One region of the Streptomyces sp. 351MFTsu5.1 genome, then DNA from elsewhere that is predicted to be linked to it. Evidence: riboswitches for the same ligand, from Rfam matches in the RefSeq annotation. Region 1 holds a riboswitch; the other holds the start of a gene.

Region 1 (14,441 bases):
GTCGCCGGTCTGCGGCTCGCCCTCGGCACCGCGGCCGCGTTCCTCGCCTGCGGTCTGCTCGGCATGTGGGTCCCCACCATGCAGACCCTCGCCCTGATGGTCGTCGCCGTGCTCGCCTCGGTCCTGGTCGGCGCCCTGCTCGGGCTCGCCGCCGGACTGTCCCCCCGGATGGACAAGCTCCTGCGGCCGGTCCTGGACACCATGCAGGTCATGCCCGCCTACGCCTACCTCCTCCCGGTGGTCCTGGTGTTCGGCATGGGCGTGCCCGCCGCCGTCCTCGCCACCGTCGTCTACGCCGCCCCGCCCATGGCCCGCCTCACCGCGCTCGGCCTCCAGGGCGCGGACAAGGGCGTTCTGGAAGCCGTCGAGTCGCTCGGCACCACCGCCCGCCAGCGGCTGCTCACCGCCCGTATCCCGCTGGCCCGCAAGGAGCTCATGCTCGGTCTCAACCAGACGATCATGATGGCTCTGTCGATGGCCGTCATCGCGTCCGTGATCGGCGCCGGCGGCCTCGGTGACCGCGTCTACCAGGCGCTGGCCTCGGTCGACGTGGGCGCCGCCCTCGCGGCCGGCATCCCCATCGTGCTGCTCGCCGTCGTCCTCGACCGGGTCACCGGCGCGGCGGGCGCGGCCGGCGACGACGCCGAGGACCAGGGGCGCGCCGCCTGGGCGTACGCCCTCGCCGGAGCCGTCGTCGTGGCGGTCGCCGGACGGCTGCTCGGCCGGCTCGACTGGCCCGACGCCTGGACCCTGAACATCGCCGAGCCCGTCAACCGTGCCGTCGACTGGATGACCGCCCACCTCTACTCCGGTGTCCCCGTCGTCGGCGGCACCGCCGACTGGGCCGCCCACTTCACCACCTGGATCCTCGACCCGGTCCGCGACGGCCTCCAGGCGCTGCCCTGGTGGTCCGTGCTGCTCGTCGTCGCCACCCTGGCCTGGCTGATCGGCACCTGGCGCACCGCCCTCACCGCGGTCCTCGCCATGGCCGCGATCGGCGTCCTCGGGGTGTGGACGCCCGCGTTGGACACGCTCTCGCAGGTCCTCGCGGCCGTCGCCGTCACCCTCGTCCTGGGCTTCGCGATCGCCGTCGCGGCGGCCCGCAGCGACCGCTTCGAGCGGATGCTGCGGCCCGTCCTGGACGTCTTCCAGACGATGCCGCAGTTCGTGTACCTGATCCCGGTCGTCGCCCTGTTCGGCGTGGGCCGCGCACCCGCCGCCGCGGCGGCCGTCGTCTACGCCCTGCCCGCCGTCGTCCGCATCACCACCCAGGGCCTGCGCCAGGTCGACCCGGCCGCCATGGAGTCCTCGCACTCGCTCGGCGCGACCAGCTGGCAGCAGCTGCGCCAGGTCCAGCTCCCGCTCGCCCGGCCCGCGCTGCTGCTCGCCGTCAACCAGGGCGTGGTCCTGGTCCTCGCCGTCGTCGTCATCGGCGGCCTGGTCGGCGGTGGCGCGCTCGGCTACGACACCGTCTTCGGCCTGGCCCAGGGCGACCTGGCCACCGGCCTGGTCGCCGGTGCCGCCATCGTCTGCCTCGGCCTGATGCTCGACCGGGTCACCCAGCCGACCGAACGCCGTACGGGGAAGGGAGCCTGACATGCGCGTCCGTACACTCGCCGCCGCCGGATCCCTGCTGCTGCTCACGGGCTGCGGTGCCGCCGACATGACCAAGCAGGCCTCGCCGTTCGCCAACGCCCACGGCTCCAAGAGCGTGACCCTGTCCGTGCAGTCCTGGGTCGGCGCACAGGCCAACGTGGCCGTCGCCCAGTACCTGCTGGAGCACCAGCTCGGCTACCGCGTCGACACCGTCCAGGTCGACGAGGTGCCCGCCTGGGACGCGCTCAGCCAGGGCCGGGTCGACGCGATCCTGGAGGACTGGGGCCACCCCGAGCAGGAACAGCGGTACGTCAAGGACAAGAAGACCATCACGCCGGGCGGCGGACTCGGGGTGACCGGGCACATCGGCTGGTTCGTCCCGACGTACTTCGCCAAGCAGCACCCGGACGTGACCAACTGGAAGAACCTCAACAAGTACGCCTCCCAGCTGCGCACCGCGGAGAGCGGCGGCAAGGGCCAGCTGATGGACGGCTCCCCGTCCTACGTCACCAACGACAAGGCGCTGGTGAAGAACCTCAAGCTGGACTACCAGGTGGTGTTCGCCGGCTCCGAGGCCGCGCAGATCACCCAGATCCGGCAGTTCGCCAAGGAGAAGAAGCCCTTCCTGACCTACTGGTACGCCCCCCAGTGGCTGTTCAAGAAGGTCCCGATGACCGAGGTGAAGCTGCCCCCCTACAAGGAGGGCTGCGACGCGGACCCGGCGAAGATCACCTGCGCCTATCCGCACACCCCGCTCCAGAAGTACCTCAACACGGACTTCGCCAAGTCCGGCGGCAAGGCGGCGGCCTTCCTGAAGAAGTTCAAGTGGACGACCGAGGACCAGAACGAGGTCTCCCTGATGATCGCCGACCAGAAGATGACGCCGGAGGACGCGGCGAAGAAGTGGGTGGACAGCCACGAGTCCACGTGGAAGGCGTGGCTGTCCTGAGTCCGTGGGAGGGCGTGGCTGTCGTGGCCGCCGCTGTCAGCGCCTGAGCTCGTCGGCGATCCCCTGGAGCGCCAGGGCGGCCCGGCGTTGCAGGCCCGGTCCGAAGGTGACGCGCGTGGCCCCGAGTTCACCGAGCGCGGTGGGCGAGGGGCCCTCGCCGTCCAGACGCCCGAACACATTGAGCGGCCCCTGGATCCCGGACCGCAGCAGGGGCAGTACGCCGGGCGGGGCGCCGATCGGATACACGCAGTCGGCGCCCGCGGCGACGTACAGCGCCGCCCGCTCGATCGCCCGCCCGGGATCGCCGTCGCCGTGGGCGAACGTGTCCACGCGCGCGTTGACGAACAGCCGGTCCCCGGCCGCGTACCGCACCTCGGCCAGCCACTCGGCGTGCTCACGCGGGTCCTTGAGCACCCCCTGGTGGGAGTCCTCCAGGTTGCAGCCCACGGCGCCCGCCTCCAGCAGGCGCTCCACCAACTCCTTGGGCGCCAGCCCGTATCCACCCTCCACGTCCGCCGACACGGGAATGTCCACGGCCCCGCAGACGCGCGCCACCGCGGCGAACATCTCGTCGGCCGGCGTGGACCCGTCCTGGTGGCCGAGCGCGGCCGCGATTCCCGCACTGGGCGTGGCGAGCGCCGGGAACCCGGCCTCCTCCAGCGCCCGCGCGCTGACCGCGTCCCAGGGACCGGGCAGGACGAGCGGATCGCCCGGCAGCCGGGTCCGGTGCAGGGCGCGGAAGATCTCCACCTTGTCCGACGTCACGACTCATGACCCCCCGGCGGGATCCGGCGGCCGACCATCACCCGGTTCCAGTTGTTGATGGCGACGACCAGGCCGATGAGATGGGCGAGTTCACGGTCGTCGAAGTGGTTCGCAGCCCGCTCGTACACCTCGTCCGGCACCCGGCCGTCCGTCAGGACGGTCACCGCCTCGGTCAGCGCGAGCGCGGCCCGCTCCCGCTCGTCGAAGACGCCCTCGGCCTCCTCCCACGCGGCGAGCAGATCCAACTGCTGTGCGCTCATGCCGAGTTCGCGCGCGATCGTGAGATGCATGTCGAGGCAGAACGCACAGTGGTTGAGCTGCGAGGCCCGGATCACGACGAGCTCGGCGAGGGCGGGATCACCGAGCCCCTTCTTCGCGGCCGCGCTGAGTGCGGACAGGGCGCGGGCGACCGCGGGGTCCAGGACGTCCGTACGGCTCACTCGTGCTTCCCCGCCTCGTAGTGGCCCGGGACCATCCGGCAGGTCACACCGAACCGGTTCCACGCGTTGATCACCGTGATCGCGGCGATCAGCTGGGCCAGCTCGGCCTCCTCGAAGTGCTTGGCCGCGTGGTCGTACACCTCGTCCGGCACGAAGCCGTCGGTGAGGACGGTGACCGCCTCGGTCAGTGCGAGGGCCGCCACCTCCTGCTCCGTGTAGAAGTGCCGCGACTCCTCCCACGCGCCGAGCTGGATGATCCGCTCGACGCTCTCCCCGGCCGCGAGGGCGTCCTTGGAGTGCATGTCGAGGCAGAACGCGCAGTGGTTGAGCTGCGAGGCACGGATCCTCACCAGCTCCAGCAACCGGGGGTCCAGACCCTTACGTGCGGCGGTGTCGAGGCGGAGCATCGCCTTGTAGACCTCGGGCGCGTGCTGGGCCCAGGCCAGGCGGGGGGCGGTTTCGGGGGAGTGGCGGGCGGGTTCCTGACGGGTGGTGCGGGCGGTCTCCTCTGTGGTCATGCCTCGACCCTAGGAGCCAGGCAGCCCAGGGGTATGGTCCACTTCCATGGCGAAACACTGGGCCATTTTCGGTATCGACCTGCATCTCGAACCCGCCGGGGGAGGCCTCCGGCGCGGCCTCACGGACGCCCTGCGCGAGGCCGTCCGCACCGGCCGCCTCGCCCCCGGCACCCGGCTGCCCTCCTCCCGCTCCCTCGCCGCCGACCTGGGCATCGCCCGCAACACGGTCGCCGACGCCTACGCCGACCTGGTCGCCGAGGGGTGGCTCAGCGCCCGCCAGGGCTCGGGCACACGGGTGGCCGAACGGGGGGTCGGGGTGGGGGGAGTGGGCGATGACGGTGCTGGTGCCGGTGCCGGTGCCGGTGCCGGTGCCGGTGCCGGTGCCGTGGGCGGGTTCGGTAGTGCGTTGCCCGGGCCTGTCTCCCGGCCCGGTGTCCCCGGCGCGTCCACGTCCCCCGACCCCGGCCACCGACGCACCCCCGGCCTCCCCGCCCCACCCGCACCCCGACCTCCCTACAACCTGATCCCCGGCACCCCCGACCTCGCGTCCTTCCCGCGCGCGGAGTGGCTCAAGGCCGCCCGTCGTGCCCTCGCCACCGCCCCCTACCAGGCCCTCGACTACGGCGACCCCCGCGGCCGCGTCGAACTGCGCACCGCCCTCGCCGACTACCTGGCCCGCGCCCGCGGGGTCCGCGCCGACCCCGACCGCATCGTGGTCTGCGCCGGGTTCTCGCACGGCCTGCGCCTCCTCGGCGCCCTGCTGCGGGCTCGCGACGCACGCACGGTCGCCGTGGAGTCGTACGGCCTCGACGTGCACTGGAACCTGCTCGCGGCCGCCGGTCTGCGCACCACCCCGCTGCCCTTCGACGAACGCGGTACCGCCCCGGGCCGGTTGACCGACCAGGACGCGGTGCTGCTCACCCCCGCGCACCAGTTCCCGATGGGCGGCACCCTGCACCGCGACCGTCGGGCGGCCGTGGTCGACTGGGCCCGCCGCACCGGGGGGCTGGTCGTCGAGGACGACTACGACGGGGAGTTCCGCTACGACCGCCAGCCCGTGGGCGCCCTCCAGGGCCTGGACCCCGACCACGTCGTCTACGCGGGCACGGCCAGCAAGTCCCTCGCGCCGGGACTCCGGCTCGGCTGGCTGGTACTGCCGTCCCACCTCATGGCGGAGGTCCTGCGGGCCAAGGGCGGTATCGACGCGTGCGGCTCCCTCGACCAGCTGACCCTCGCCGAGTTCCTGACCTCCGGCGCCTACGACCGTCATGTGCGTGCCGCCCGGCTGCGGTACCGGCGCCGCCGTGACGCGCTGGTCGCCGAGCTCGCCCGCCGGGCCCCGCAGGTCCGCGCCACCGGGATCGCGGCCGGTCTGCACGTGGTGCTGCGGCTGCCCCCGGGCACCGAACAGCAGGCGCTGCGGGCGGCCGCCTGGCACGGCCTGGCCGTCCACGGACTGCACCGGTTCCGACACCCGGAGGCCGCCGTCGAACCGGCCGACGCCCTCGTCGTGGGCTACGGCACCCCACCGGACCACGCCTGGTCAGGAGCGCTGGAAGCACTGTGCGCTGCGCTGCCCGAATAGCGCGGCCCGCTGCGGCCCGCTCACGGGACTCCGATTCCGTCCCGGTCGGCCTCCACCGGCGCCTCCCCGAACCTGGCCAGCGCCAACGCCCCCGCCACGGCCACCACGAACCCCAGGACCGCCACCCACGCCAGCCCCTCCCGCGTGCGGTCCCCGAGCCACACCACCCCCACCAGGGCGGGCCCGATCGTCTCCCCGATCACCATCCCGGCGGTCGCCGTGGTCACCGAACCCCGCTGGAGAGCCGACGTCAGTGAGAGAAAGGCCGCACCCCCACCGACGAGCAGCGCGTAGGTCGCCGGGTTGGTCACCAGATCCGACGGTGCCAGGGAGTCGATCAGCCGGACCGACACCTCCACGACGCCGAACCCGAACCCCGCCGCCAGCCCGAGCGCCAACGGCCGCCCCCGCTCCGGCAGGCGCCCGCCCAGCAGCGCGAGCACCAGCACCACCAGTGCCGTCCCGAGCATCGCGTACCCCAGGGCCGGCGGCCCGTCGCGGTCCCCTTCGGTCCCGGACGCGATCCCCAGCAGGGCCATCCCCGCGCACACCACTCCGACCGCACCCCACTCGGCCCCGCTCAGCCGGACCCTCAGCAGCCGCGCCGAGACCACCGCGGTCACCGCGAGACTCGACGCGAGTGCCGCGCCCACCGCGTAGATCGGGACCGACCGCAACGCGGCGATCTGGAGCAGGAACCCCAGCCCGTCCAACGCCAGTCCCGCGAGATAGCGCCACTGCCGCACCGCCCGCAGGAACAGCGTCACCGCGAACGCCGATCCCACCTCGCCGTCACCGCCTGCCGCATCCGCGGTCCGTGCTGCCATCGCCTGCAACACGGTGGCCGTCCCGAAGCAGACCGAGGCCCCGAGGGCGCACACCATTCCAAAGAACACAAAGTGACCTTAGGGGAGGAGGTGAAGGGTGGGCTGCTTTCAAGCGGGCTCTTACTGATCTCTAAGCTGTCCGCCACACACGCACACCGGACACACGGCCTGATCAACGGGGAGACACGGACATGGCGGACGCACGCCGACAACTTCGCTCCGGCACCATCGCACTCGGCGGCGTGGGACTGCTCGCCGCGGCCCTCACCGCCTGCTCCTCCGACCCCGACAAGCGGTGCGTCGACCGGGACAGCTACACCCTCGGCAAGGGCTACCAGGTCGTCGCCGACAAGAACTGCAAGTCCTCCACCTCCGTCAGGGGCACTTACTACTACGGCGGCAAGAAGAACGGCAGCTGGGTCACGGGCGGCTCCTTCACCAGGAAGTCCAAGGGATCCGGCAGTTCGTCGAGCAGCGGGGGCAGTGGCGGCAGCGGGGTCGACCGCGGCGGCTTCGGCAGCGGAGGCGGCGACGGCGACGGTGGTGGCACCGGCAAGGGCAGCTCCGGCGGCTGAGGGGCCGATCACCATGCGCCGACACACCATCACCCCCCGCCCTGGCTGGCAGCAGACCGTGGAATCCCAGGGGCTGATCTACCCGCTCACCCGCCACCCCGACGACTCCCTGCGGCCGTACTGGGACGAGAGCGCCTACTACTCCTTCACGCTCCCCGAGGTCGAGGCGCTGGAGGAGGTCGTCGAAGACCTCCACCGCATGTGTCTCACGGCAGCCGACCACATCGTCACCGCGAACCGCTTCGCCGACCTCGGCATCACCGACCCCCGCGTGGCCGAAGCGGTCGCCGAGTCCTGGCACCGGCGTGCCGAACTCCCTTCCGTCTACGGCCGCTTCGACCTCCGCCACGACGGCGACGGCCCGGCCAAACTCCTGGAGTACAACGCCGACACCCCCACCTCCCTCGTCGAGGCCGCCTCACCCCAGTGGTTCTGGATGGAGGAGCGCTTCCCGGACGCCGACCAGTGGAACTCCCTCCACGAACGCCTCGTCGCCGCCTGGAAGAAGCAGGCCGCCCTCCTTCCGCCCGGCAGCCCCCTGTACTTCGCGCACTCCTCCGCCGACGAGCTCGGCGAGGACCTCATGACGGTCGCCTACCTCAAGGAGACCGCCGAGCAGGCCGGCGTCACCACCGACTGGATCTCGATGGAGGAGATCGGCTGGGATCCGCTCTCCGGACGCTTCGTCGACAACCAACTCCGGTTCATCCGCAGCTGCTTCAAGCTCTACCCCTGGGAGTGGCTCACCACCGACCGCTTCGCCGACCACGTCCTCGACACGCTCGACAACGGCGGCGGCACCGGCAGCACCCTGTGGATCGAACCCGCCTGGAAGATGCTCCTCAGCAACAAGGCGCTGCTGGCCGTCCTCTGGGAGCTGTACCCGGACCACCCCAACCTCCTCCCCGCCCATCTCGACGGCCCCCGGGACCTGGCCACCACCACCGGCTACGTCGCCAAGCCCCTGCTGGGCCGCGAGGGCGCCGGAGTCACGGTCCACGAACCCGGCACGGCCTCACCCCTCCGCGAAGAGGCCTGCTGCTACCAGGAACTGGCCCCCCTGCCCGACTTCGACGGCAACCGTGTCGTCCTGGGCGCGTGGGTCGTCGAGGGCGAGTCGGCGGGCCTGGGCATCCGGGAGTCCTCGGGCCTGATCACCGACGAGTACGCACGCTTCCTGCCGCACGTGATTCTTTGAGCGGACGGTTCGTCCGAGCGGCCGATGCGTCTGAACGGGAGACCGGGACAGTGCCCCCGCCTCCGCACGGGCCCGCCAGGAAACGCGTTGTCGCCCCGTGCCCCCGCGCGCTTCTCCTGCTGGGCCCCGGACCCCGACCAGGTCGACCGCCTGGCCGACCTGCTGTTCTGACGTCGTCAACCGCCACGGCAGCGGGAACCGCGCGCCCCGCTGCCGTCGCTCGCATGGTGGACGCCGGCCCGGAGCCGTTGCGCCTGCCCGGTAGGCTGGCCGACAGGCCGTGACTGGCGCGCTGGGATGGGACGGACCATCGGGGAGCGGCCTGCGAGTGACCAAGTGCCGTGCGCCTGGGCCGAACCGTGATCCGTGACCGCTTCAAGCCACGCAGCCCGGAGGCCGCCATGTCAGAGCAGCAGCCCCTGTCCCCCGAGTCCACGGCCTTCCGCGCCGCCCTCGACGTGATCCGAGCCGTCGAGCCGCGCGTCGCCGACGCCATCGGCCAGGAGGTCCACGACCAGCGCGAGATGCTCAAGCTGATCGCCTCCGAGAACTACGCCTCCCCGGCCACCCTCCTCGCGATGGGCAACTGGTTCAGCGACAAGTACGCCGAGGGCACCGTAGGCCGCCGCTTCTACGCCGGCTGCCGCAACGTCGACACCGTCGAGTCGCTGGCCGCCGAACACGCCAAGGAGCTCTTCGGCGCCCGCCACGCCTACGTCCAGCCGCACTCCGGCATCGACGCCAACCTCGTCGCCTTCTGGTCCGTCCTCGCCCAGCGCGTCGAGGTCCCCGCCCTCGAGAAGGCCGGTGCCCGCCAGGTCAACGACCTCTCGGACGCCGACTGGGCCGAGCTCCGCCAGGCCTTCGGCAACCAGCGCATGCTCGGCATGTCCCTGGACGCCGGCGGCCACCTCACCCACGGCTTCCGCCCGAACATCTCCGGCAAGATGTTCGACCAGCGCTCCTACGGCACCGACCCGGCCACCGGCCTCGTCGACTACGAGGCTCTGCGCGCCTCGGCCCGCGAGTTCAAGCCGCTGATCATCGTCGCCGGCTACTCCGCCTACCCGCGGCTGGTGAACTTCCGGATCATGCGGGAGATCGCCGACGAGGTCGGCGCCACGCTCATGGTCGACATGGCCCACTTCGCCGGTCTCGTCGCCGGCAAGGTCCTCACCGGTGACTTCGACCCCGTCCCGCACGCCCAGATCGTCACCACCACCACTCACAAGTCCCTGCGCGGCCCGCGCGGCGGCATGGTGCTGTGCGACGACTCCCTCAAGGACCAGGTCGACCGCGGTTGCCCGATGGTCCTCGGCGGCCCGCTCCCGCACGTCATGGCCGCCAAGGCCGTCGCCCTCGCCGAGGCGCGTCAGCCCTCCTTCCAGGACTACGCCCAGCGCATCGTCGACAACTCCCGCGCCCTGGCCGAGGGCCTGATGCGCCGCGGCGCCACCCTGGTCACCGGCGGCACCGACAACCACCTCAACCTGATCGACGTGGCCTCCTCCTACGGCCTCACCGGCCGCCAGGCCGAGGCCGCCCTGCTGGAGTCGGGCATCGTCACCAACCGCAACGCGATCCCGGCCGACCCGAACGGCGCCTGGTACACCTCCGGCATCCGCATCGGCACCCCCGCCCTGACCACCCGGGGCCTCGGCACCGCCGAGATGGACGAGGTCGCAGGTCTCATCGACCGCGTCCTCACCACCACCGAGGCCGGCACCACCAAGTCGGGGGCGCCCTCCAAGGCCGCGCACATCCTCGACGCGAAGGTCGCGGACGAGATCTCCCACCGGGCCACCGAGCTCGTCGCCGGCTTCCCGCTCTACCCCGAGATCGACCTGGGCTGACCCCTCCTTCTCTTCAGGGCTCCTCCCGCGGTGGTCCGGCTCCCGGCCGGGCCGCCGCGCGGCGTATCAGCCGGGTGCCGCCGGCCCCGGCCGCGAATCCCACGGCGAGCCCCGGCACCGCCCACCAGACGTCGTGCCGACCGGCGCCCTCGTCCCGCCGGCCGCCCCCGGCATGTCCCCCGCCGGAACCGCCCGACAACCCTGCCCGGTCCAGCCGGTCGAAGACGGTCCGGTCCGCGCGGTGCCGGCGTGTGCCGTCTCGGGCGACGAACAACTGGTCCTGGCGCTCCAGGCCGGCGACAGCCGGCCCGCCGGAACGCACCGCCGCGTCGGCCGCCGGAGCCCCGAACGCGCTCACCGCCAGGACCGCCGGGGCCAGCGCCCATAACGCCCCGCGCGGCCCGAGCCGCAGTTCTCCCTGTCCGTTCCGCACCGCATCCCCCTCGATCGACACCGTCTCACCAACTCAAGCTCGCGAACCCCTCCCTTCGTCACACATGGCGCGGTCCGGCAGCGCCCACCAGCGGGAACCGGACCGAATCGGTTCCCACCCGTGGCGCTTCTGTTTCCGACTGGTTCCGGATCGGTCCCCGACACCTGAGAGAATGGTGAGCATGGCCTCTGATCGTCCCCGCGTGCTCTCCGGAATCCAGCCCACCGCAGGCTCGTTCCACCTCGGCAACTACCTCGGCGCCGTCCGCCAGTGGGTGGCCCTCCAGGAGACCCACGATGCGTTCTACATGGTCGTCGACCTGCACGCGATCACGGTCCCGCAGGACCCGAAGGAGCTCACGGCCAACACCCGCCTGGCCGCGGCCCAGCTCCTCGCCGCCGGTCTCGACCCCGAGCGCTGCACGCTCTTCGTCCAGAGCCACGTCCCCGAGCACGCCCAGCTCGCCTGGGTCATGAACTGCCTCACCGGATTCGGCGAGGCCTCCCGCATGACCCAGTTCAAGGACAAGTCCGCCCGTCAGGGCGCCGACAGCGCGAGCGTCGGCCTGTTCACGTACCCGATCCTCCAGGTCGCGGACATCCTGCTCTACCAGGCCAACGAGGTCCCGGTGGGCGAGGACCAGCGCCAGCACGTCGAGCTGACCCGCGACCTCGCCACGCGCTTCAACGGCCGCTTCGGGGAGACCTTCACGATCCCGAGGCCGTACATCCTCAAGGAGACGGCCAAGATCTACGACCTCCAGGACCCGTCGATCAAGATGAGCAAGTCGGCGTCCACGCCGAAGGGCCTCATCAACCTCCTCGACGAGCCGAAGGTCACCGCCAAGAAGGTCAAGAGCGCGGTCACCGACACCGACACCGTCATCCGCTACGACGCCGAGAACAAGCCCGGCGTCAGCAACCTGCTCACCATCCACTCGACCCTGACGGGCACGAGCATCCCGGAGCTGGAGCAGCAGTACGAGGGCAAGCTCTACGGTGCGCTCAAGACGGACCTCGCCGAGATCGTCGTCGACTTCGTGACGCCCTTCCGGGAGCGCACCCAGCAGTACCTGGACGACCCGGAGACGCTGGACTCGATCCTGGCCAAGGGCGCGGAGAAGGCCCGCGCGGTCGCCGCGGAGACCCTCTCCCAGACGTACGAGAAGGTCGGCTTCCTGCCCGCCAAGCACTGATCGCCGGGCGCACCACCGCACACCAGCACCACCGGGCAGAGCGCTGCACATCACTACGCCCGCGCCTGCCCACAGCACAGCCGTGGCCGTACAGTCGATAGCCGGACGGCTGGGAACGAATCCGACAGGACGACAGGGACGAACAGGAGACGACGTGGGGACCGTAACGATCGGTGTGTCGATCGCGGTCCCGGAGCCTCACGGCAGCCTGCTCCAGGAGCGGCGCGCGGGCTTCGGCGACGCCGCGGCTCATGGCATCCCCACCCATGTCACCCTGCTGCCGCCGACCGAGGTCGACAGCGGCGCGCTGCCCGCCATCGAGGCGCACCTCACCGAGGTCGCCGCGGCGGGCCGGCCCTTCCCGATGAAACTGTCCGGCACCGGCACCTTCCGGCCGCTGTCGCCGGTCGTGTACGTCCGGATCGCCCAGGGCGCCGAGGCCTGCACCTGGCTCCAGAAGCAGGTCCGTGACGCCTCCGGGCCGGTCGCACGGGAACTCCAGTTCCCGTACCACCCGCACGTCACGGTGGCGCACGGCATCGACGAAGCGGCCATGGACCGCGCCTTCGAGGAGCTCGCCGACTTCGAGGCCGCGTGGCCCTGCACTGGATTCGCGCTCTATGAGCAGGGCCCCGACGGGGTCTGGCGCAAGCTGCGGGAGTTCACGTTCGGGGGATCGATCGTGCCGCCCCAGGCGGGACGCGCGGACCGCGGCTCCTTGCCGACGAGCCAGCTGTAACTCCCATCACAGCCGACCGCAACGGCTGTAACCACAGTTACAGGGACAGCCGCCGGAACACCCCCCGCGGCACATGCCGCAGCGCCGACATCACCACCCGCAGCGCCCCCGGCACCCACACCGCCTCCGAGCGCCGCCGCAGCCCCAGTTCGATGGCCGTCGCGACCGCCTCCGGAGTGGTCGCGAGCGGCGCCTCCTCCAGCCCGGCCGTCATCCTGGACCGGACGAACCCGGGGCGTACGACCATGACGTGCACCCCGGTGCCGTGGAGCGCGTCGCCGAGGCCCTGGGTGAAGGTGTCGAGGCCGGCCTTGCTGGAGCCGTAGATGAAGTTGGCCCGGCGGGCCCGCTCCCCGGCGACGGAGGAGAGCACGACCAGCGAGCCGTGCCCCTGGGCCTGCAACGCGCGCGCGGAGACCAGTCCAGCCGAGACGGCGCCCGTGTAGTTGGTCTGCGCGACCCGCACCGCGGCGACCGGATCACGCTCGTCGTGGGCCTGGTCGCCGAGGATCCCGAAGGCGAGCAGCACCATGTCGATGTCGCCCTGAGCGAAGATCTTGCCGAGCACCGTCTCGTGCGACTCGGGGTCGAGCGCGTCGAAGGCGGCGGTGTGGACGTCGGCGCCCAGGGCGCGCAGCTCCGCGGCGGCGCTGTCCAGGGCGGGGGAGGGCCGCCCCGCCAGCCACACCGTGCGGGCGCGGCGGACGACGAGACGGCGGGCGGTGGCCAGCGCGATCTCCGACGTGCCGCCGAGGACGAGCAGGGACTGGGGGAGACCGAAGGCGTCTTTCACGAGCAGCTCCTTGGGGCGGCGGGGCGGCGGGGCGGCGGGACGGCGAACGGCAGGACCGTGATCGATGGCGAGGTCCGACGTGGGGCCGGCCGGTCCGGCTAGAGGGCGAGACGGCGGGACAGGTCCGAGGTGAACACCCCGCGCGGATCCAGCTCCGCGCGCAGCGCACGGAAGTCGTCCAGACGCGGGTACATGGTGGCGAGCAGCTCCGGCCGCAGCCGGGAGTCCTTGGCGAGGTAGACGCGCCCACCGGCCGCGGCCACCTCGTCGTCGATCTCGTCGAGGAGAGCGCCGAGGCCGGGAAGGCCGGCCGGGAGGTCCATGGCCAGAGTCCAGCCGGGCACCGGGAAGGACAGCCAGCCCGGGTCGGCGTCCCCGAACCGCTTCAGCACGGCGAGGAAGGACGGGCACCGGTGTCCGGAGACCCGCCGCACGATGCGGTGCAGCGCCTCCTCCTGGCCGTGTCCGACGACGAACTGGTACTGCACGAGGCCGGCGCGGCCGTAGACCCGGTTCCAGTGGGGCACGCCGTCCAGGGGGTGGAAGAAGGTGGGGATCCGCTGGAGGCGGCCGGTACGCGCGCGAGGCGACGTCCGGTACCAGAGCTCGTTGAACAGCCCCACGGTCGTGCGGTTGAGCAGCCCCTCGGGGAGGAACGCGGGCGGGGCCGGGAAGCGCGGGGTCCGGAAGGCCAGCGGATCCCTGAGCGCGCGTGCGCCGGACGGGTCCCTCCGCGCGCGTGCGCCGCCCTCCGGCGCCCCCGATGATCGCAGCGCCTCCAGCGAAGCGTGGTTCCCCTGTGTCAGCACCGCCCGTCCCGTGGCCGCGCCGCGGGCCAGCAGGTCGATCCAGGCGACCGAATAGCGGTACGCGTGATCCGTCGCCGTCAGACGGGCCATCAGGTCGTCGAGGTCACGCGCGCGTTCCGTGTCGACCGACATCAGGGAGGTCTCGACCGGCTGGAGCTGGACCGTC
Region 2 (14,441 bases), on a different contig from region 1:
AACCCGGCGACCGTGCACGCCCGCAACCAGATCGCCGAGGGCGCGTTCGGGCGGCTCTTCTACGCCGAGGGCGACTACGTCCACGACATGGACCTCGGGTTCTACGAGGCGTACCAGTACAGCGGCGGCGAGCGGTGGAAGGAGACCGCCAGCTATCCCCCGCTGCTCTACCCCACGCACTCGGTGGGCGGGGTGCTCGGTGCCTGGCAGACGCACGCGGTGAGCGTGTCGGCGATCGGTGTGGTCGACGAGCGCGGGGACGGGGTGTTCGACAAGGAGGTCAGCCAGTTCGGCAACGACTTCTCCAACGCGACCGCGCTGTTCGAGGTGGCGGGCGGCGGGTCGTTCCGTACGAACGAGTTCCGGCGGGTCGGCTACCCGTCCCACATCCGGGAGTCCCGTTTCCGGTTCTTCGGGACCGAGGCGAGCATGGAGCAGCTGGCCACGGTCGCGCTCTGGCAGGACAAGAAGGGGGTGAAGGACATCAGCGAGCTCCTCGAGCCCAAGCCCACCATGTCTCCGGACGACCCGTCGCTCCAGCACATCGCGCCGGAACTGCGGGCCGCGTTCACCTCGGGCTCCGCGCCGGTGCACGACCGGGAGCGGCTGCCGAGGGCCTTCGACCACCTGCACAACGGGCACGAGGGCAGCCACCACTTCCTGGTGGACGACTTCGTGACCGCCGTGAACACCCGCACGCTGCCCTCGGTCAACGCCTGGGTGGCGGCCCGCTACACCCTGCCGGGCATCATCGCGCACGACTCGGCGCGACAGGGTGGAGCGCGGCTGGAGATCCCGGACTTCGGGGACGCGCCTCAGTGACCCGGCGCGGGGCCGGGTGCCCGCTCGCTCAGGTGCCCGGCTTGCGGCCGTACACGAAGACGTCGTCGCCCTTCTTCAGCAGCGACCAGTACTTCTTGGCGTCCTTCGGGGTCATGTTGGTGCAGCCGTGGGAGCCGGGCGGGTTCCACATGGAGAGGTTCACCGAGTGGAAGGCCTGGCCGCCGTCGAAGAACTGGGAGTACGGCATCGGCACGTTGTAGATCGAGGAGACGTGATTCTTGTCACGCCAGTAGATCTTCTTCAGGCCGGTGCGGGTCTCGTAGCCGTCGCGGCCGGTACGGACCGGGACGGGGCCGTAGACCAGCCGGTCGCCGTCCTGGATCCAGCTCAGCTGGAGGGTGAGGTTCACACAGGCGATGCGGCCCTTGTTCGTCGGGCACTTGCCGTCCCGGTTGGGGTGGTTGCCGACGGCCTTCTGCTTGGTCATCAGGTCCATCACACCCCAGGTGACGGATCCCGCGTAGCCGATGTTCGGGCTGATGCCGTGCTTGGTCTGAAAGGCCTTGATCGCCTTGCAGTCGGCGGTGGACTGCCTGCCGTCGACCGGGCGGCCGAGGAACTTCTCCACCTTCTTCTGGTACGGGCCCGCCTGCGTGGTGCAGCTCGCCGCCTGCGCGGGCGCGGCGCCCAGCGCGATCGTCAGCGGCGCGACGAGCCCGGTGATCCCGAGCGCGACGGCACCTCGTCTGCGTATGTCCCCCATGGCCTTTCCCCTGTCCCCTCGAGTACGTGTGTGCGATCTCTACCAGGTAGACGGCCCCGCGCACCAGTCCGTTGTACCGACGGCCCGCCTGCGACGGAACGGTGACAATGTCCCTGCCCGGTCAGGCACCCCGGCCGGGGTGGACCGCCGTGTGGAAGCCGGTGTTGACGGCGGTGAGGCCGCCGTCGACGACGAGGGTGGTGCCGGTGATCCACGCCGCGTCGCGGGAGGCGAGGAACGCGACGGCAGCGGCGACGTCCTCGGCTTCGCCGACCCGACCCAGCGGATACAGCCGTCGCAGTTCACCCAGCTCGTCCTCACGCCCGTCCCAGGCGGAAGTACGCACCGTACCCGGGGCAACCAGGTTGACGCGAACCCCGCGGGGGGCCGCGTGCCCGGCGAGCGTGCGGGTCAGGGAAGCGAGGCCCGCCTTCGCCGCGCTGTAGGCGTGGTTGCCGAAGTCCTGGAGGCCGTTGACGGAACCGATGGTGACGATGGCGCCGCGGCCGGAGGCGACCAGGTGCGGGAGCGCGGCGCGCGAGCAGCGGTAGGGGCCGCCCAGGGTGATGTCGATGTCCCGGGCCCAGTCGTCGTCGGAGTCGTCCTCGAAGAGCGGGGTTTCCGGGGTGCAGCGGGCGGCACAGTTGACGAGGACGTCGAGCGAGCCGAACACCTCGACGGCGTGGGCGACGGCCGCCTCGACGGCCGCGCGGTCGGCGACGTCGCACGCCAGGGCACGGACGTCCAGCCCCTGTGCGCGCAGCCCGGCGGCCGTCCTCTCCACGACCGCGGCGTCCCGGTCGGTGAGCAGGACCCGTGCTCCCTCCTCGGCCAGCCGTCGGGCCGTCGCCGCGCCGATGCCGCGGGCCGCGCCCGTGACGAGAACTCCGTGTCCCTCGAAGCGTGTGGTGTGCGTCATGCGACCGAAGGTAGGCCCCGGCTGATCAAGTCGGCCGATAGCGTGCGGTCATGTCGGCGTTCATACAGCAACTGCCCGCGCTCATCGGTGTGGTGGTCGGTGCTCTGGGTTCGTATCTGGCGGTCGTGCGCAGTGATCGGGCGCGCTTTCGACGGGAGCAGGCGGCTCGGTGGGAGGAGCGGCGGCTGGGGGTGTACTCGGACTACGCGCGCACGCTGAAGAAGACGATCACGTTGGTGTGCCGGGTGGCGGCCCACTTCGGCAACGATCCCCACCCGCATCCGCTCACCCCGGACGAGGCGGCCCCGCTGCTGGCGGAGTCGACGCTCGCCCGCGACCCGGACGGGGAGGCACTGCTTCTGCTGGGGAGTCCAGCGGTGGTGGAGAAGGCGCGGGTCTGGGTCACGGTGGTGCTGGAGATGGAGCAGTTCCTGCGCGACGGGACCCGCGATCCCGAGGCGTGGCGGGTCCTGCTGGAGCGGCACCGCAACGGCCGGGACGGCTACTACGCGGCCGTACGCGACGATCTGGCACTGCCACCGGGCCTTGCGGTCCGGTGGCAGCTGCCGCCCGCGCGGTCCTCCTGACCTGCCCGGCTCCGTTCCCGCCGACGCCACCGAACGCCGGGGCTCCCCCCGGCGTCAGCGGTAACCGGTCACGTCCGCCGGCTTGCCCGCGTCCTGCACCTCGACCAGGTAGCGCCAGGCGTCCGGGCGGCTGCCGTCCAGGTCGGTGAAGTCGTACGTCCGCGCCAGCGAACCGCTGTCGAGGGACTGGCCGTTCCAGCGGGACACCTCCGGGTCGGCTGCCAGCGCGGCCACGGCACGGCCCACGTAGCGCGGGGTCTCCGAGATCGCGAAGTGGGGCACCTGGTCGAGGGCGTCACGCCAGTTCTCCTCCCGCACCCCGAACGTGTCGAGCATGATCTCCGAGCGCATCCAGCCGGGCGTGAGCGCGACGGCGGTGGCGCCGCGCGGGCCGAGTTCGTGGCCGAGGGCGAAGGCCATCCGCAGCACGGACGTCTTGGCGAGGTCGTAGAAGAAGGACACGCGGTAGTTCTCGCGGTTGTAGGCGTCGGTTCCGTCGGTCATCTCGACGACCAGGCCACCGGGCCGGCGCAGCAGCAGGGGCAGGGCGTGGTGGCTGGTGACAGCGTGGGTCTCGACGGCGAGCCTGAGCAGCCGCAGGCCCTTGTCGAGGTCGTGCTCCCACACCGGCGCGTCCCAGTCGAAGAGGTGCTCGCCGCCCCAGATGTCGTTGACGAGGACGTCGAGGCGGCCCTGCTCGTCGGCGACGCGGTCGACGAGGGTGCGGACCTGCGCCGGGTCCAGGTGGTCGGTGGGGACCGCGATGCCCTGGCCGCCGGCCGCGGTGACGAGGTCGGCGGTGTCCTCCAGGGTCTCGGGGCGGTCGTACTCGGAGCGGCCGGCGCGGGTGCTGCGTCCGGTGACGTAGACGGTGGCGCCCGCCGCCCCGAGCTCCACGGCGATCCCGCGCCCGGCTCCCCGTGTGGCCCCGGCGACCAGTGCGACCTTGTCCTTCAGCGGCTGTGGCATGTCCGACCTCCCGTTGTGTGCGATGTGGAGTCGAGCATCGCCGGGAAGCCCGACAGCCTCTGTCGTGATTTACGGGAGAGTCACCCGGTCGCGCGCAGCTTCTCGTCCAGGGTGTCCAGATCCGGCAGGAACCAGATGTGGCCGCCCTGGTTCGTCTCGTGGACGAAGTCGCGCAGGGCGGTGCTGCCGTCGGTGTGGCGGGTGACGTCGCCGACGACGGCGAGACGGACCTGGTAGGTCACGAACTTCTGCATGACCGCGCCGGCCACGCCCGACCGCAGCCGGAAGAACTCCTCGGCGACCCGTGCCACGGGTACGGCGACCACCTGGGCGTCACGGCCCATCGCGTCGCCGATCAGGTCGAGGGCGGCCCGTTCGCCGTCCAGGGGTGGTCCGTCCGGGGCGCAGTGCAGAACGTTCACGCCGTTCAGGGGCACGACGTCGTCAGTGGCCACGGGCGATCCACTCCTGGAGGTGCGGGGCCTCGGCGCCGATCGTCGTCGGGTCTCCGTGGCCGGTGAGGACCTTCGTCTCGGGCGGCAGGACGAGCAGCCGGTCGCGGATCGAGTCGATGATCGTCGGGAAGTGGGAGAAGGAGCGGCCGGTGGCGCCCGGACCGCCCTGGAAGAGGGTGTCGCCGGTGAAGACGGTGCCGAGGCCCGGGTCGTAGAGGCAGACCGCGCCCGGTGCGTGGCCCGGGGTGTGCAGCACCTGGAGGTCGGCACCCGCCGCCTCGATGACCTGGCCGTCGCGCAGATGGGCGTCGGGGTCGCGGTCGGGGTGGGTCTGCTTCCACAGCGGCAGGTCGTCGGGGTGCAGCCAGATCGTGGCACCGGTGCGCTCGGCGAGGGCGGGCGCGGCGTCGATGTGGTCGTTGTGGGCGTGGGTGCAGACGATCGCGGTCAGCCTGCGGTCGCCGACCGCCTCGAGGATGGCCTCGGCGTCGTGGGCGGCGTCGATGACGATCACCTCGTGGTCGTCACCGACGATCCAGACGTTGTTGTCGACGTCCCAGGTGCCGCCGTCGAGGCTGAACTGCCCGGAGGTGACGAGGCGTTCGATGCGGGCGGCCATCAGAGCACCACCACCGAACGCAGGACGTCGCCGTGGTGCATGCGCTCGAACGCCTTCTCCACCTCGTCGAGTTGGATGGTCTCGGTCACGAACGCCTCCAGGTCCAGGCGGCCTTGCAGGTGCAGGTCGATCAGCATCGGGAAGTCCCGGGAGGGCAGGCAGTCGCCGTACCAGGACGACTTGAGCGAGCCGCCGCGCCCGAAGACGTCGAGGAGCGGCAGCTCCAGCTTCATCTCGGGGGTGGGCACGCCGACGAGGACGACGGTGCCGGCGAGGTCGCGGGCGTAGAAGGCCTGCTGGTACGTCTCGGGGCGGCCGACCGCCTCGATGACGACGTCGGCGCCGAAGCCGCCGGTGAGTTCGCGGATCGCCTCGACGGGGTCGTTCTCGCGCGAGTTGACGGTGTGGGTGGCGCCCATGGTGCGGGCCTTCTCCAGCTTGCGGTCGTCGATGTCCACGGCGATGATCCGGGCCGCGCCCGCGAGGTTCGACCCGGCGATCGCCGCGTCGCCGACCCCGCCGCAGCCGATGACGGCGACGGTGTCGCCGCGGCCGACGTTGCCGGTGTTGATCGCTGCGCCGATGCCCGCCATCACCCCGCAGCCCAGGAGCCCGGCGACCGCGGCGGAGGCCGACGGGTCGACCTTGGTGCACTGTCCGGCGGCGACCAGGGTCTTCTCGGCGAAGGCGCCGATGCCCAGTGCGGGCGAGAGTTCGGTGCCGTCGGTGAGGGTCATCTTCTGCTGCGCGTTGTGCGTGTTGAAGCAGTACCAGGGCCGTCCCCGCAGACAGGCCCGGCAGTTGCCGCACACGGCACGCCAGTTGAGGATCACGAAGTCGCCGGGCGCGACATCGGTCACCCCCTCGCCGACCGACTCGACGATCCCGGCCGCCTCATGGCCGAGCAGGAAGGGGAAGTCGTCGTTGATCCCGCCCTGCTTGTAGTGCAGGTCGGTGTGACAGACCCCGCAGGCCTGCACCTGTACCACGGCCTCCCCGGGGCCCGGGTCCGGCACCACGATCGTCTCCACCCGCACCGGCTCGTCCTTGCCGGGTGCGATCACTCCGCGTACCTCCTGCGCCATGGCCTGACCCCTTCCGTCGCCCGGTGTACGTCCCTCCGACCCTACGCGCGAATGATCGGTAACGGCACCGGTTCCCGCAGGCCGGGGCGTTGGGGGCAAGCCGGTGCCCTGCTCGGGCGCGGTCGGGTCAGGGCCGGGCGAGCTTGGCGGCCACCGCGTCGAGGACCCAGTCCAGGCCCGTCGTGAAGGAGGCCTCGGCGTCCACGTGCGTGGCGTCGTGCACGGCCTTGCTCAGCGCCGGGAAGCGGCCGGTGGCCAGCATCTTCGTCACATGGGGGCCGTAGGCGCGCTGCCATTCGCGCTTGCTCAGCCCCGTGGCGCGTTCGGCCCGCAGGTTCGCGATCTCTCGCCTGATCGCGCCGGTGAAGTAGGAACTGACCGTCTCCACCGCGCGCATGACGGTGTCGATGTCGGCGAGTCCGTCCAGGGCGGCCAGGGTGGACTCGGTCACGGCGAGGCCGTTCGGGCCGAGGCTCGGGCGGCCGCCGAGCAGGTCGGCCAGCCATTCGTGCCGGAGCGCGGCCTGTCTGGTGCGGTGGGCGAGACCGCTCAGTGCCTCGCGCCAGTCGCCTGGCCGCTCCTCGGGGAGGATCTCGGCCTGGACCTCGTCCACCATGAGGTCGAACAGCTCCTCCTTCGTGGCGATGAACCCGTACAGCCGCATCGGCCCGGCGTTCAGCCGGGCGGCGACCTTGCGCAGCGACACCGCCTCCAGGCCGCCCTCGTCGGCGAGCGCGACGGCGGCGGCGACGATCCGCTCCCGGTCGAGGGGCACGGGGCGCGTCGGCGGCTCCGGCCGGTCCCACACAGTCATGGCGACATCGTACTGTTGCGATACGTCGTAGCGTTTCGATACAGTGTATCGACATGAGACATCGCATCGCCGTGGTCGGGGGCGGTCCCGGCGGCCTCACCTTCGCCCGTGTCCTGCACCGCCACGGTCACTCCGTCGCCCTCTTCGAGCGCGACCCCTCCCCCGACGCCCGGCCCCCGGGCGGCACCCTGGACCTGCACGAGGGGATGGGCCAACTAGCCCTGGACAAGGCGGGGTTGCTGGCGGAGTTCCAGAAGCTGTCCCGCCCCGAGGGACAGGCCATGCGCATCCTGGACACGGACGGCACGGTCCTGCGCGACTGGCGGCCCGCCCCGGACGAGCGGGCCCATCCCGAGATCGACCGCAAGCACCTGCGTGACCTGCTGCGCGGCCCGCTGGACGTCCAGTGGGGGCGGAGCGTGACGAAGGTGCTGCCGGGGACGCGGGACGGCGTGCCGGTCGAGTTCTCGGACGGACGGCAGGAGACGTTCGACCTCGTGGTCGGCGCGGACGGCGCCTGGTCCCGGGTCCGCCCCGGCGTCTCGTCGGCGACGCCGCACTACACCGGCGTCACCACGGTCGAGACCTCCCTCGACGACGTCGACCGCCGCCACCCCGACCTCGCCCGGCTGATCGGCGACGGTTCGGTGGCGGTGTACGGCGCGAACCGGAGCCTCACCGCCCAGCGCAACAGCGGCGGCCATGTGAAGGTGTACGCCAAGTTCCGCGCGCCGCAGGACTGGCACGCGCACCTGGACCCCGCCGACGTCGAGGCGGTGCGGGCGAGCCTGCTGGCGCTGTTCGACGGGTGGGCCGCCCCGGTGCTCGACCTGCTCCGCCGCGGCACCGCCTTCGTGCACCGCCCCCTCCACGTCCTGCCGGTGGCCCACACCTGGCCCCCTGTGCGCGGGGTGACCCTGCTCGGCGACGCCGCCCATCTGATGCCTCCCCTGGGGGCGGGCGCCAACCTCGCGATGCTGGAGGGCGCCGAACTGGCCGAGGCCGTCGCCGCCGGTCCCGAGGACCTGGACGACACCGTCCGCGCCTTCGAGGAACGGATGTGGGTGCGGGCCGCGAAGTGGGCGGAGATCACCACGGCCGGTCTGGAACGCCTGGTGAGCCCGGACCCGGCCGCGGCCCTCGCCCTCTTCGAGGAGGTCCAGCCCTCCTGACCCGCCGAGCCGCGGGGACCCGGCGGGACGCGCCCCGACCGCCGAGACAGGCCCACCCGGCAGGAGTTGCCCTCGCGGCGGCCCGCGGACAAGGCCCGACAACCACCGACGTAGCCTGAAGGTCTCCACCGCCGAGCCCGAAGGAGCGCCGTGGGCACCACCGAGACCACGCCCGGCCCGCCCACCTGGCGACTGCTCCTCGACTACGTACGGCCGCACCGCTGGACCCTGCTGGCGGGTGCCCTGCTCTCGCTCCTGACGGGCGTCACCGGACTCCTGCTGCCCCTGGTCGCACGGGAGTTGATCGAGGACCTCTCCCACGACCGCACGATCACCTGGGCGTTGGTCGCCATGTCGGGGCTGGTGATCGCCAACGCGGCGGTCGGCGGGCTGGGTTCGTACGTCCTGCGACGCACCGCGGAGTCCGTGGTCCTCGGCGCGCGGCGCTCACTGTCGTCGTATCTGCTGCGGCTGCGCATCCCCGCCGTGGACCGCACCGAACCCGGCGATCTCATGGCCAGGATCACCTCGGACACCACACTGCTGCGCGAGGTCACCACCGACTCCCTCGTGGGCCTGGGCACAGGCGGGCTCACGCTGGTGGCGACCGTGGTGATGATGGCCCTGGTCGACCCTGTGCTGCTGGGGGTCACGCTGGCGGTGATCCTGGCCGCGGGCACGGTTCTCGGTGTGATCGTGCCGCGCATCAACCGGGCGAGCCGGCAGGCCCAGGACGCGGTCGGCGTGATGGGCGCCTCGCTGGAGCGGATCCTCGGCGCGCTGCGCACGGTGAAGGCGTCCGGCGCCGAGCACCGCGAGGAGCGGACCCTGCACGCGGCCGCCCAGGAGTCCTGGCGGCAGAGCGTGCGGGCCGCCAAGTGGCAGGCGGCCGCGGGCAACACGGCGGGACTCGCGATGCAGATCGCGTTCATCACGGTGCTCGCGGCGGGCGGGGCCCGGGTCGCCACCGGGGCGATCGGTGTCGGCACGCTGGTGGCCTTCCTGCTGTACGTCTTCTATCTGATGTCCCCGATCCAGCAGGTCGTCGGGGCGGTCACGCAGTACCAGACGGGCGCGGCCGCCCTCGCCCGGATCCAGGAGGCGCTGCGGCTGCCGGCCGAACCGGCCGCGCCCGCGGCGCCGTTGCCCGCCGCCGGGGCAGAACCCGCCGCCGTCGCCTTCGCGGACGTCAGGTTCCGCTACGCCGACGATCTGCCCTACGTCCACCACGGCGTCTCCTTCGAGGTGCCGGCCCGGGGGCTGACGGCCTTCGTCGGACCGTCCGGAGCCGGGAAGACGACGGTGTTCTCGCTGATCGAGCGGTTCTACGATCCCGAGTCCGGGGTCGTGACGCTGGACGGGCGGGATCTCGCGGAGTGGGAACTGCCGCAGCTGCGCTCGGCGATCGGGTACGTGGAGCAGGACGCGCCCGTGCTGTCGGGGTCACTGCGCGAGAACCTGCTCCTCGGCAATCCCGACGCGGCCGAGGACGCGGTGACCCGTGTCCTGAAGACGACCCGGCTGGACGGGCTGGTGGCGCGGCTGCCCGCCGGCCTTGAGACGCTGGTCGGCCATCGCGGGACCAAGCTCTCGGGCGGTGAACGGCAACGGGTGGCGATCGCACGGGCGCTGCTGCGGCGGCCCCGGCTGCTGTTGCTGGACGAGGCCACCTCCCAGCTGGACGCGGTGAACGAGGCGGCCCTTCGGGACACGGTGGCGGACGTGGCGCGTACGACCACGGTGCTGGTCGTCGCGCACCGGTTGTCGACGGTGACGACGGCCGACCGGATCGTCGTGATGGACGCGGGGCGGGTACGGGCCGTGGGGACGCACCGGGAGCTGGTCGCCGGGGACCCGCTGTACGCGGAACTGGCGGCCACGCAGTTCCTGGCCACAGCCGCCGAATGAGTCAGGTGTCCGCACCATGACCCCCGGGACATCCCGGAACGCGTCGAGGGCCGCCCGGTGATCCGGGCGGCCCTCGGTGTCCGTGCGGGAGCCGTCAGGTCTCGATCGCGGGGACCAGCCCGGTGACGGGCGCGGCGAGGTCGGTGACCTGGTGCAGTTCGTTCAGCCGGTAGAGGTCGTTGGCCCTGTTGAGCTGCTCGGAGACCTTGGGCAACTGAGCCCTGTGCTCCGCCGGGATCTCGCTCACCGCGAGCGAGTCGAGCGTGGCCATCGGGCTGAGCGGGCTCGCGTCCTGGGCGGCCGCGCCGGCCGCGTTCGCGAGGGGAGCGGCGAGACCGGTGACGCCGACGGCGAGACCGACGGCGGCGACGATACGTCGAGTTGAGATCATGTAGTCAGCAACGGCCACCGACCGCTCCCGGACACGGTTGCCCGGCGCCGCTCACCCGTCAGGCGGAGCGCCCGTACTGCGCTTGCCGTGGCCGCCGGGGCGGAGGAGTCTCGTAGGAGGAAGCCCTGCGCGGCCCGTTCCTCGTCGGGCCGCGGCCTTCGAAGGAGGTCACCATGGGCACTGCCGCAAACACCGGTTTCACCAGCGAGACCCTGCGCCGTGGCGTCGAAGGGAACTCCGCGGCCGATCTGCTGTCGCTCTACGCGGACGACGCCGAGATCCGCATCGTCGACCGCAACACGCAGCCCAGCCACCCCATGGTGGTGCACGGCAAGGACCAGATAAGCGCGATGCTCGACGACGTCTACAGCCGCGACATGACACACAAACTGGAAGGGTGTGTCATGGAGGGCGATCACGTCGCCTTCAGCGAGTCCTGTCTGTACTCCGACGGCGTGCGCGTCCTGTCGGAGTCGATGCTGACCCTCAAGGACGGCAAGATCACCGAACAGACCATGATCCAGGCCTGGGACGAGTAACGAGAAAGGCGCCGAGGGTCCAGATCACGCCCTGCCCGACCTGGACCTTCTCGGCACGAGCGGGCCGGGGCGACCGGGGCGGAGCTGCTGCACGCGCAGACCGCGGGCGTACCGGAGCCGGTTAGGCTGGTGGCGGGCCGTGACTGGCGCTGAGGTGGAGCACCACCGGGGAGCGGTCCATGACTCCGAAGCCGTGCGCCTGGGCGATTCCCACGATCGACCCAGGAGTGGATCATGTCTCAGGCCCGCATCATGGACGGCACCGCGCTCGCCCGGCGCATCGTCGGGGAGACCGCCGAGCGCGCGGCCGGCCTCACCGCCCGCACGGGTCGGGCGCCCTGTCTCGCGACGGTTCTCGTCGGTGAGGACCCGGCCTCCGTCACCTACGTCCGGATGAAGCGGAACCGCTGCCGCACAGCCGGTGTCGAGTCACGGCACGTGGCGCTCCCGGCAGCCACCACCACCGAGGAACTGGTCGTCACCCTGCGGGAGTTGTCGGCCGACCCGACCGTGCACGGCATCCTGCTCCAGCATCCGATGGGCGCGCACATCGACGAGCGGGCGGCGTTCGAGGCGATCGCGCCGGAGAAGGACGTCGACGGAGTCACCTTCGCCTCCTTCGCGACGATGAGCTTCGGCCTCCCGGGGTTCGTGTCCTGCACCCCCGGCGGGATCATGCGGCTGCTCGACGCGTACGACGTCGACCCGGCCGGGAAGCGGGCGGTGGTCGTGGGCCGCAGCGCCATCCTCGGCAAGCCGGCCGGGATGCTCCTGCTCGCCCGGGACGCCACGGTGACCTACTGCCACTCGCGCACCACGGACCTGTCGGCGGCCGTGCGGGAGGCGGACATCGTGGTCGCCGCGGTGGGCCGGCCCCGGCTGGTCCGGGGCCAGGACGTCAAGCCGGGCGCGGTGGTCGTCGACGCGGGATACAACGAGGGGAACGTCGGTGACGTCGACTTCGACTCCGCCGTGGAACGGGCCTCGCTGATCACGCCGGTGCCGGGTGGTGTCGGACCGATGACCATCGCCACGCTGCTGGAGCAGACGGTGACGGCGGCCGAGACCGCCGCCCGGGTGGGTTGACTCGACCGCCAAAGCCACAGAGACAGACAGCCACAGCCACAGGAGGGTGAGGCCTACGCCTGCGTACCGGCCTGAACTGGCCGGTACGCACGGGTCGTTCGCCCCGGAAGCCGGGCCCCGGCGCCATACTGTCCGGCGTGCGGGTAGCGATCATGACAGCGGGTTCCCGGGGCGATGTCGCCCCTTTCACCGGTCTGGGGCACCGACTGGCGCGGGCCGGGCACGAGGTCACCCTGGTCACCCACGGCCGCTTCGAGCCGCTCGCGGCCCGGGCCGGCCTCCGGTTCCACGCCCTGCCCGTCGATCCCCGGGCGGAGCTGGAGTCCTCGCGCGGGCGGGCGCTGCACCGCAGCACGACCGGCGTGGGCAAGCTGGTGCGGGTGGTCGCGATGGCCCGGACCCTGGCCGTGGAGATGGCCGACGACCTGGTGGCCGCCGCCCGGTCGAGCGACGCACTGCTGCTGTCCGGCTCGGTGGCCCCCCTGGGACACGCCGTCGCCGAGGGCCTCGGTCTGCCCAGCCTCGGCCTCAACCTCCAACCCCTCGCCGCCACCCGGGAGTTCGCCCCGCCCATGCTGGGCATCCGCTCCTGGGGCTCGCTCGGCAACCGGGCCACCGGGACGGCCCTGAACCTGGCCGTGGAACAGGTATTCGGCGCGGCCCTCCCCCCGGTGCGCAGCCGTCTGGGTCTGCCGCCGATGGGCACGGCCGCGGCACTGCGGGCCCGGGACCGGCAGGGCTGGCCGGTGCTGCACGGGTTCAGCCCGCGCGTCGTCGCCCGGCCCCGTGACTGGCGGCGCGGGCTCGACGTGGCCGGCTACTGGTGGCCGTACGACGCGGACGCGCCGCTCCCCGACGAGCTGCGGGCGTTCCTCGACGCGGGGCCGCCGCCGGTCTTCGTGGGGCTCGGCAGCGCGACCGTGCCCGACCCCGCGCGGGTCAGCGCCGCGATCGTGCGGGCACTGCGCCTGGCCGGGCTGCGCGGGGTGGTCCAGCGCGGCTGGGCGGGCCTGGCGGCGACGGGGGACGACCTGTTGACGGTCGACGAGGTGCCGCACTCGGCGCTGTTCCCGCACATGGCGGCGGTGGTCCACCATGCGGGCGCGGGCACCACGGCGGCGGGGCTGCGGGCGGGAGTCCCGGCGGTGCCGGTGCCGATCCAGTTCGACGCGGCCTTCTGGGCGGCGCGGCTGGTGGCACTGGGCGTGGCACCGCGGGCCGTGCCGCTGCGGCGACTGACCGCCGAGGCGCTGGCGGCGGCGCTGACCGAGGCGACCCGCGACACCGGTCACCGGGAGCGGGCCCGGGCGCTGGGGGCGCACATCCGCGACGAGGACGGAGTGACACCGGTACTCGATGCGGTGAACAAGCTGGGGCGGTAGCGCGCCCGCGCCCCACTCACGCACGGGCGGCGCCGCGGCTCACGCCCGGGCGAAAGCCCCGTTCACACCAAGCCGGAATCCCACTCACCACCCGGCCGGCACCCCCGCTCACCCCCGGCCGGAATCCCACCCCGGTGGCTGGAGGATCCCCAGCAGCTGGCGCATCAGTTCCTCCACCACCTCGTCGAGCGTGGCGTCCACCCATCCCGCGTTCCAGTCGTGCAGCAGGCCGTTCACGCTGCCGATGAACGCCGTCGCCGCGAGCCGGAAGTCCCGGGGCGTGGCCTCCCCCCGGGCGACCGCCCGCTCCGCTTCGGCGCACACCAGGTCGACCCAGTGCGCCCGACGCGCCAGACGCTGCTCCTCCATCCGCGCGCTGACCCCGATGATCTCCACGAACGTGATCCGCACCCGCCGCGGGTCGGAGGTGACGTTGGCCGCGTACGCCCGGAAGATCGCCGCCACCCGTTCGGTCAGCGGCAGCTGGTCCGCGTCGGCCACCGCGGCCAGCACGGCCGCCGTCGCCCAGTCGTTGACCTTGAGGTGGAGCGCGGCCAGGACGTCCTCGAGGGTGCGGAACTCCTCGTAGAACTGGCGGGTGGACAGGCCCGCGGCCTCGCTGAGGGCGGCGACGGTCGTGGCGCGGTAGCCCGGAGCGTCCCCGAAGAGCTGGAGTGCCGCGTCCAGGAAGCGACGGCGTCGCTCGGCCTGCCGCTCCGCGGCGGTCTTGCCGCCGTAGCGACCGGTCGGGGCCCTGAGCCTGCCCGTCACCGCACCTCCTGTTCGGGCCGGAAGGTCCGGCCACCCGTAGGAGTGCAATTTTGTCGTGCACGCAGTCTTGTGGAGAAGGGCGCCCCTTCCTTACTTTGCAGTAAGTTCACTCTGAATGCGCACATCTTCAGATTTACCTCTGGCATGCCCACGCCATGAGTTTGTTCGAGCCGCCCGAATGCGCCGCCCCGTCTGAGC

Evidence for each region. Region 1 has a riboswitch for ZMP and ZTP ahead of H295_RS0112370 (glycine hydroxymethyltransferase). Riboswitches for the same ligand answer to the same signal wherever they lie in the genome.
Region 2: linked by a shared signal. The riboswitch ahead of H295_RS0107650 (bifunctional 5,10-methylenetetrahydrofolate dehydrogenase/5,10-methenyltetrahydrofolate cyclohydrolase) and the one ahead of H295_RS0112370 (glycine hydroxymethyltransferase) in region 1 are both predicted to bind ZMP and ZTP.

What each region holds. Positions count from the first base shown of each region.
Region 1 covers NZ_KB911779.1:61,834-76,274, reverse strand. Annotated here, with positions in the region: gene H295_RS0112420 (ABC transporter permease) at 1-1,596, shown strand, start outside; gene H295_RS0112415 (ABC transporter substrate-binding protein) at 1,598-2,545, shown strand; gene H295_RS0112410 (isocitrate lyase/PEP mutase family protein) at 2,582-3,310, opposite strand; gene H295_RS0112405 (carboxymuconolactone decarboxylase family protein) at 3,307-3,750, opposite strand; gene H295_RS0112400 (carboxymuconolactone decarboxylase family protein) at 3,747-4,268, opposite strand; gene H295_RS0112395 (PLP-dependent aminotransferase family protein) at 4,315-5,853, shown strand; gene H295_RS0112390 (hypothetical protein) at 5,874-6,737, opposite strand; gene H295_RS0112385 (hypothetical protein) at 6,872-7,255, shown strand; gene H295_RS0112380 (glutathionylspermidine synthase family protein) at 7,269-8,453, shown strand; ZMP/ZTP riboswitch at 8,724-8,813, shown strand; gene H295_RS0112370 (glycine hydroxymethyltransferase) at 8,855-10,306, shown strand; gene H295_RS43170 (hypothetical protein) at 10,320-10,739, opposite strand; gene trpS (tryptophan--tRNA ligase) at 10,921-11,934, shown strand; gene H295_RS0112355 (2'-5' RNA ligase family protein) at 12,089-12,673, shown strand; gene H295_RS0112350 (decaprenylphospho-beta-D-erythro-pentofuranosid-2-ulose 2-reductase) at 12,711-13,466, opposite strand; gene H295_RS0112345 (FAD-binding protein) at 13,565-14,441, opposite strand, start outside.
Region 2 covers NZ_KB911777.1:215,542-229,982, forward strand. Annotated here, with positions in the region: gene H295_RS0107585 (Gfo/Idh/MocA family protein) at 1-822, shown strand, start outside; gene H295_RS0107590 (L,D-transpeptidase family protein) at 851-1,546, opposite strand; gene H295_RS0107595 (SDR family NAD(P)-dependent oxidoreductase) at 1,668-2,465, opposite strand; gene H295_RS0107600 (hypothetical protein) at 2,516-3,052, shown strand; gene H295_RS0107605 (SDR family oxidoreductase) at 3,107-4,021, opposite strand; gene H295_RS0107610 (DUF4180 domain-containing protein) at 4,102-4,476, opposite strand; gene H295_RS0107615 (MBL fold metallo-hydrolase) at 4,466-5,095, opposite strand; gene H295_RS0107620 (S-(hydroxymethyl)mycothiol dehydrogenase) at 5,095-6,180, opposite strand; gene H295_RS0107625 (TetR/AcrR family transcriptional regulator) at 6,308-6,994, opposite strand; gene H295_RS0107630 (FAD-dependent oxidoreductase) at 7,048-8,166, shown strand; gene H295_RS0107635 (ABC transporter ATP-binding protein) at 8,317-10,074, shown strand; gene H295_RS0107640 (hypothetical protein) at 10,169-10,465, opposite strand; gene H295_RS0107645 (nuclear transport factor 2 family protein) at 10,639-11,004, shown strand; ZMP/ZTP riboswitch at 11,134-11,216, shown strand; gene H295_RS0107650 (bifunctional 5,10-methylenetetrahydrofolate dehydrogenase/5,10-methenyltetrahydrofolate cyclohydrolase) at 11,239-12,090, shown strand; gene H295_RS0107655 (glycosyltransferase) at 12,243-13,472, shown strand; gene H295_RS0107660 (TetR/AcrR family transcriptional regulator) at 13,581-14,243, opposite strand.